Regions from separate parts of the Alteromonas sp. Cnat2-8 genome, predicted to be linked through region 2. Evidence: predicted binding sites of a transcription regulator. Region 2 holds the regulator's gene; the other holds the start of a gene.

Region 1 (3,417 bases), 540 kb from region 2:
TTGGTCTGCAGTGAGTTGAGACATCACTAAACACAGCAAAACTACACAGCCTTGCATAGCGAAAATCCAACCTCGTCGTTGACCTAATAGTGGGGGCTTGATTTTGTCGACAAGCGGAGACCAGAGAAAATTAAAAGAGTATGTCGCGAAAATAATGCCGAATAAGCCGATGGCCGAGCGAGACAAACCTTCATCTTTGAGCCAAGCAGATAGCACTGAACCAATCATGATCCAAGGGAAGCCACTGGAAATGCCGAAAAGAAATATACTGAGGTATCGTTTGTCGTTAAACGTTTTTAAAGCGTTGAGCAAAACTGCGGCCTTAGGCAAGAATACAAAAGCATATTGAGCCATGAACCACAGTGAGAAGCAATAACGCGTTGAAGTGAAAGTTTTACTATGGACGAATGCCTACGCAGTCGAGTGGGCAATGACCCAAACCTTCAAGGAAATTCACGCAGTTATTTAGTTCATCTACAAGAAACTGGTCGTTAATTAGCTTATCTTCATTCCAATAGTGCACTTGGTGAAGTAAATGCCAAAAAACTCGTTCTTTTTGTGTGTAGGGCTGCGTTAAGGTGTAATCAATTTGCCCCCATTCTTCCATACTATCCCAAAAGAATAGCTCGATCTCCTCGATAGGAAGCTCTCCTTGCCAAAATGCTCTCAAATAGAAACACAGCTGCTTTGCTTTGTTATCTACGAAATCTTGAACACTCACAAGTAACTCAACCGTTTATGTTTGCTAAAAGTATTATAGTTCATAACAATCTTACTGCTTAGGACAGAGGCTTGCTATTTACACCATTAAATTTAGGTAATTGTTTTGGATACTAATTTAGCGTAATCGGTTAATTATCGAATTACCAGCCTAGGTGGCGAGTCCAACCAATAGTGCTATTTGCAACTATCTGAATATGAGGGGATTTCTGAAACTCCTTTATACTAAAGGCTAATAAATTGCTGGGAATAATTATTTGTCGATAGTGCATCTTTAGTGCGTTTTTTGCGCTAATTTTTCGCTTTTGCGTGGTACTGTTCGCCCAGTCGTTAAATCCACTTAGTGACAGATCCAATATTGGAAAGCTGGACTGCGCTATATTATCTATAACTAATGTGTTCGTTGATTCTTCTGGCCAAAAAGGTGAAATGGCTACGAAAGTGTCTGGATGAAGTTGAGGCTGTTGCTCTACGACGGACAAGTAAGTTGTGGCCAGCATGCCTTGTGCAATGACCATACGGTAGCCTGAATTGTCTTGTAAATAATTATTCAATGCATTGAGTTGTAAACTCAGCGCTGAAGTTGCTGATTCAAAATTGAGATACTGCGTAAGTTGATTACTTCTGGGGTGGATATTTTGGGCTGACATAGACGTAGTTTCAGAGTCTGACATGTCGGTGTTTGTAGATTCAGCAGGTAGGTTCTGCTGGGACGTGACATTGACCGGCAAATTAAACGGACTTATCACTACATTCCAGCCTTTTTCAGCAAGCATGTTGGCAAGGCTATTTCCCTGCGCGAGCGTAAGGCTAGAGGGAAAAGGCTCTGTGAGTATGATAGCCACACCCAAAGGTAATGGTGTTTGCGCTTCAATTTCAATAATTGGGGATTCAACTTCTCCAATCATCAAAGGTTTCACTTCTCCAGGCAGATAGGCGTGACTAACATCTGTGAAAAAGTCACAGTGAGCTGTCATAGGCAATAGCGAAACAATAACAGCAAATGTTAAAAGGAGAGCGTGCCTTTTCATAAAATGTGGTTTGCCTTTACCTTAATCTGGATCTATTCAGCTTGGACAGCATCAAATTAATTCGTACATCAAGCGTTATACGAAGGTTATCGGCAGGGTGCGTTAAAACTAAAATGGAGTCTATTGATAAAGTTGAATAGCGTTAAAACGCTACTCAAAACTTTCTGAGAGCGGCTTTGGGCAAAACGGACTAAAAGGGATGGCGACATTAAAGTGCAGCCAATGCCCAAGTGTCGGGTGCGAAAGACTCAAGCTTTCAGCATGAAGCTGTAAACGAGGCGCCATGGATAACGCTTCTTCATGCGCATAGAGTCTATCTCCCAAAATAGGGTGACCCAAAGCAAGCATATGTACTCGCAGTTGGTGAGAGCGACCGGTAATGGGATAAAGGGCAACGAGAGAATAGGGTCGCTCTTTTTCATCCAGTGTGCGCTCAATGACGTCAAAGTGCGTTACGGCTTTTTTACCGCGCTCGAAGTCTACCATTTGCTTTGGCCTGTTTGGCCAGTCGCAAATAAGGGGAAGGTTAACCTCTCCGCTGTCTTGTTCTACATGCCCATGAACACGTGCGAAGTAGCGCTTTTTAGTTTGACGTAACTCAAACTGTTTCGAGATATGGCGATGGCTATCTTTATTAAGCGCCAGCACCAAAATACCCGAAGTCGCCATGTCTAAGCGATGCACTACTGTGGCGGTGGGGTACACACGGTTCACCCGGCTAATCAGCGAGTCGCGGTGCTCTAAAGCTTTGCCCGGAACGCTCAATAGCCCGCTAGGTTTATGCGCAACCACCATGTCCTCATCTTGATACAAAATATCAAGATAAGGTGTCATCGGTGGGTTATAAACAAAACTTGGGTTCGCCATTATGTACTCGTTACTTCACAGTCGCTCTTGAATGTTTAACCTTTCGAGGTTACGGGTTATTTACCACAATACGAATGGCGTCCAGCTGAACATCTGCATCCTGAATAACTTTATCAAGGGCGTTCATTTGCGTTTCAATAAACTCAATTTCGCTGTCACGTACTGCTGGGTTACGCTTTTGAAGATCGCGCAAGCGCTGTATTTCTTCGTTAAGCGTGCTGTGCATTCTGTTAAGTGCGTCGTGTTGCTTTTGGTTAGCTTGCTGATGGGCAAGCTTACGCGCCTTTTCAATGGCAAGCTCAAGCGGCTGTTGCAAGGCTTTTAGAAGCTGAGCCGAGATCTTACGTCCAATTTTACGCTTAACGTCGAAGCTTAATTCAGACGGGTTTCCTTGCGCATCTAAACACACTCGCACGGGCGTTTGAGGTAAGAAGCGACCCAACTGAAGCGCTTTAGGCGCTTGCGCCTGCAGCACAAACAACGCCTCAACCCAATAAGCGCCTTTTGGCAAAGACGGCTCGGCAACGAAGCCCATGCTGCTCTTTCCGTGTACGTCGGTGAGTACTACGTCCATGGCTGTATGCACAAGTGGATGATCCCAACTTAAAAACTGTACGTTTTCTAGCGTTGTGGCTACACGGCGCTTGTAAGTAACCGTCATGCCTTCTGGGTCAAGACCTGGAAGCTGGCTCACCATCGATTCAGTTGGCATAAGAATAAAGCAGTCATTGCCTTTTTCGTCCTGCTGAACACCAATAGCATCGAATACGCGACCCATAAAGCGCGACAAATCTTGTTC
Region 2 (3,417 bases):
ACAGAAGATCATCTACATCATCTTGGCCTGACACGACGTCGTCGCGCTTATCGGCATCAATGATAGGGCCTTCTGCCTCTACACCATCAACCTTATCGGCCTTAACGCTGGATGGTTTAGTTTGTTCTGCACCGTCGCGTTCACCAAACATGGTAAGCATGTTAACTAAGCTGTCTTCCACTTCTTTAACCAAGTCGATAACGCGGCGAATAACCTGACCAGTTAAGTCTTGATAACCTTGAGCCATCAATACTTCTGTAAGTAACTGTGTAAGTTTAGCTGACTGTGCCGAACCTTCTTCCAACAATTCGTCTAAGTCTGCGCATAAAGCCTTGAATTCACCCAACTCTATTTGGCGATTCATCAGCTTCTTCCACTCAGGCATTACCTTTTCGATGCGCGCCGACAGCATTTCAGCTATAGGCATGCTCGCTTCAACGGCATCCATAGTAGTATTAGCAGCTTTTTCAGTTTCTTCAATTACGTAGGTTAGGCGGGATTGTGCATCGGGAATATCATCGGTCGCGAGATTTTTAATGCGGTCGTCTATTTGGAAATTATTCAGCGCGTCATGGAGCTGACGCGTCAGTTTCCCTACTTCAGCAAATAACTCAACGTTTTCTTTCATTGAGGCCGCTTCTAATAGGGCATTGGCTGAAGCGTTGTCACCCTCTTCAAGGTAGGTGACAAGCTGTTTTGCTTCTTCCAACGAAATTGGAACGTTTACATTCGTTGACATCCAGTAAACCTCATTTCTCTGGTGAGCGTCTGGATCAACCTAAACGTTCGAATATTTTATCTAATTTTTCTTTAAGTGTTGCTGCAGTGAACGGCTTAACAACGTAGCCGTTAACACCTGCTTGCGCGGCGGCAACAATTTGCTCTTTCTTCGCTTCAGCAGTAACCATAAGTACTGGTAGGTGCTTGAGCTTGTCATCGGCTCTAATCGCGCGAAGCAAGTCAATACCCTGCATTCCAGGCATGTTCCAATCGGTAACTACGAAATCGAAATCACCTTGCTGCAACATAGGCAATGCAGTACTTCCGTCATCCGCTTCCTGGATGTTGGAAAAACCCAAATCTTTAAGTAGGTTTTTGATGATACGTCTCATGGTAGAAAAATCATCGACCACGAGAATTTTCATGCTTTTGTCCAAAATAGCCTCCAGTGAGGGGTTAATTGTTATTAATTTCTATTCTTCGTCAGCTTGCCACGACTTCATTCGTGATTTGAGTTTTAACATGGCCTGACTGTGAATTTGACTGACTCTCGATTCACTTACATCAAGAACCTCACCAATTTCTCTTAGGTTCAGCTCTTCATCATAATACAGCGAAAGTACAATCGCTTCTCTTTCAGGTAATGTCGTAATTGCATGGGCAAGCGCTTTTTGGAAAGCGCCTTGCATCAAATCTTCCAGTGGTGCGTCGCTACCTCGATTTTGCTCTGTCGAAATAACATCTTCTGACACACCTAAATCTTCAATACCTACCAGCTTTCCGGCATTTACTTCATTAAGCATTTGGTGATAGTCCTGCAAGCTTACATTAAGCTTATCAGCAATATCAGAATCTCTAGCATCGCGGCCTGTTTCGCTTTCTACTTGCGAAATTGCTTCAGTGATCGCTCGACCATTTCGGTGGACTGAACGCGGTGTCCAATCCCCTTTGCGAATTTCATCTAGCATAGCACCGCGAATGCGAATACCGGCAAACGTTTCAAAGCTGGCTCCTTTTGAACCATCAAAGTTTCGCGCGGCTTCTAATAATCCAATCATGCCTGATTGAATTAAATCGTCTACAAGAACACTAGCCGGCAATCGCGCTATCAAGTGATGCGCTATACGCTTAACCAATGGCGCATGTCTTTCGACTAACTGCGCTTTATCGGTTTGTTGTTGATAAGCGGCTGCCTTGCTGTTCAACGCTGACTTCCTACGGCTTTTTCTGCAACTAATTGTTCAATGAAAAACTCTAAATGGCCACCTGGCTGCGCTGGAATAGGCCATGTTAAGGCTTTACTCGCCAACTGTGTTATTGCAACGGCTGCCGGTGAACCTGGGTAAGCATCGACAATGGCTGTTTGTTTACGCACTGCTTTACGAATGTTCTCGTCAAACGGTACTGTCGCCACTAATTCTAGTGCAACATCTAAAAAACGCCCTGTCACTTTGCTCAATTTACTAAATAGCTCTTGGCCTTCTCGCACGTCGCGCACCATATTAGCCACAACTTTGAAGCGGAAAACACCGTGCTCTCTATTCAGAATTTTTATCAATGCATACGCATCTGTCAATGAAGTAGGCTCGTCACACACAACGACCATGATGTCTTGTGAGGCTTTTGAAAAGCTCAACACCATGTCTGAAATACCTGCCGCTGTATCAACGATAAGCACGTCAATTTGCGAGCGCAGCTCACTAAAGGCACGAATTAGGCCAGCGTGTTGCGTTGGCGACAATTCTGCCATCGACTGCGTGCCTGATGTGGCAGGGGCAATCTTTATTCCGTGCGGACCGGTCACTAATACTTCATCAAGTGTACATTCGCCGGAAAGCACGTGGGATAAGTTTTTCTCAACACGCAAACCTAACATAACGTCTACGTTAGCAAGACCGAGGTCCGCATCGAGAACCATTACACGTTTACCTTGCTTCGCCATGGCGATAGCGGTGTTCAATGTAATGTTTGTTTTACCTACGCCACCTTTGCCACCGGTGACGGCGATTACTTTGATTAACCGTGATTGCTTCATTTTTCTTAAGCTACTCGCTTGGTCGTCAATCATACTGCTTATGCTGTTTTAATTGCGTTGTTACCACTAGTATGATTCAAACCGTACTTTTTATAAAGCTTTGCAGCAGCGGAAACCAAAGATTTCGCTTCTGCAATCTTAATGTCTTCAGGTACTTTTTGACCATCGGTGACATAACTAACCGGTAATTGGTATTCAACCGCTGCACTAAGCACCTCTCCTAAAGAGTAGCACTCATCTAACTTTGTGAAAATACAGCCACTTAGTTCAATATCATCATACGCTTGAATGATTCTCTGCAAAGCAGGATATTGCGTATTTGCTTGCGCTACCAAATATTTTTTAACATTTGGCATTTGTCCGTTATCAAACTGCTTAATTTGTTTAATTAATCGACTATCTCTTTGACTAAATCCAGCCGTATCAATCAATACTAGTCGCTTATGACGAAGTTGGAATAATAAATCCGCAAGTTCTTCACTAGTCTGCGCTTTTCTCACCGTGCAGCCAATAATCTTTCCGTATGTCGCTAGCTGCTCATAGGCGGCAATTCTATACGTATCGATGGTAATCATCGCAACCGACTCTGCACCGTATTTTTGCGCATAGCGGGCAGCAAGTTTCGCAACGGTAGTTGTTTTACCGGTACCTGTTGGTCCTAC

Evidence for each region. The regulator FliA, encoded in region 2, starts transcription of late flagellar genes. The targets are predictions, from matches to a motif close to CTAAAGNTNNNNNNNNNNNNGCCGATA.
Region 1: MHN00_RS03030 (DUF3530 family protein) is a predicted target of FliA. The motif match lies at 1,839-1,865, and genes of this name have one in related genera.

What each region holds. Positions count from the first base shown of each region.
Region 1 is NZ_JAKREX010000001.1:719,583-722,999, reverse strand. Features, by position in the region: gene MHN00_RS03040 (MFS transporter) at 1-354, opposite strand, end outside; gene MHN00_RS03035 (hypothetical protein) at 398-721, opposite strand; gene MHN00_RS03030 (DUF3530 family protein) at 864-1,751, opposite strand; gene rluA (bifunctional tRNA pseudouridine(32) synthase/23S rRNA pseudouridine(746) synthase RluA) at 1,902-2,618, opposite strand; gene rapA (RNA polymerase-associated protein RapA) at 2,668-3,417, opposite strand, start outside.
Region 2 is NZ_JAKREX010000001.1:179,143-182,559, forward strand. Features, by position in the region: gene MHN00_RS00790 (protein phosphatase CheZ) at 1-739, opposite strand, end outside; gene cheY (chemotaxis response regulator CheY) at 774-1,157, opposite strand; gene MHN00_RS00800 (RNA polymerase sigma factor FliA) at 1,194-1,925, opposite strand; gene MHN00_RS00805 (MinD/ParA family protein) at 1,922-2,788, opposite strand; gene flhF (flagellar biosynthesis protein FlhF) at 2,794-3,417, opposite strand, start outside.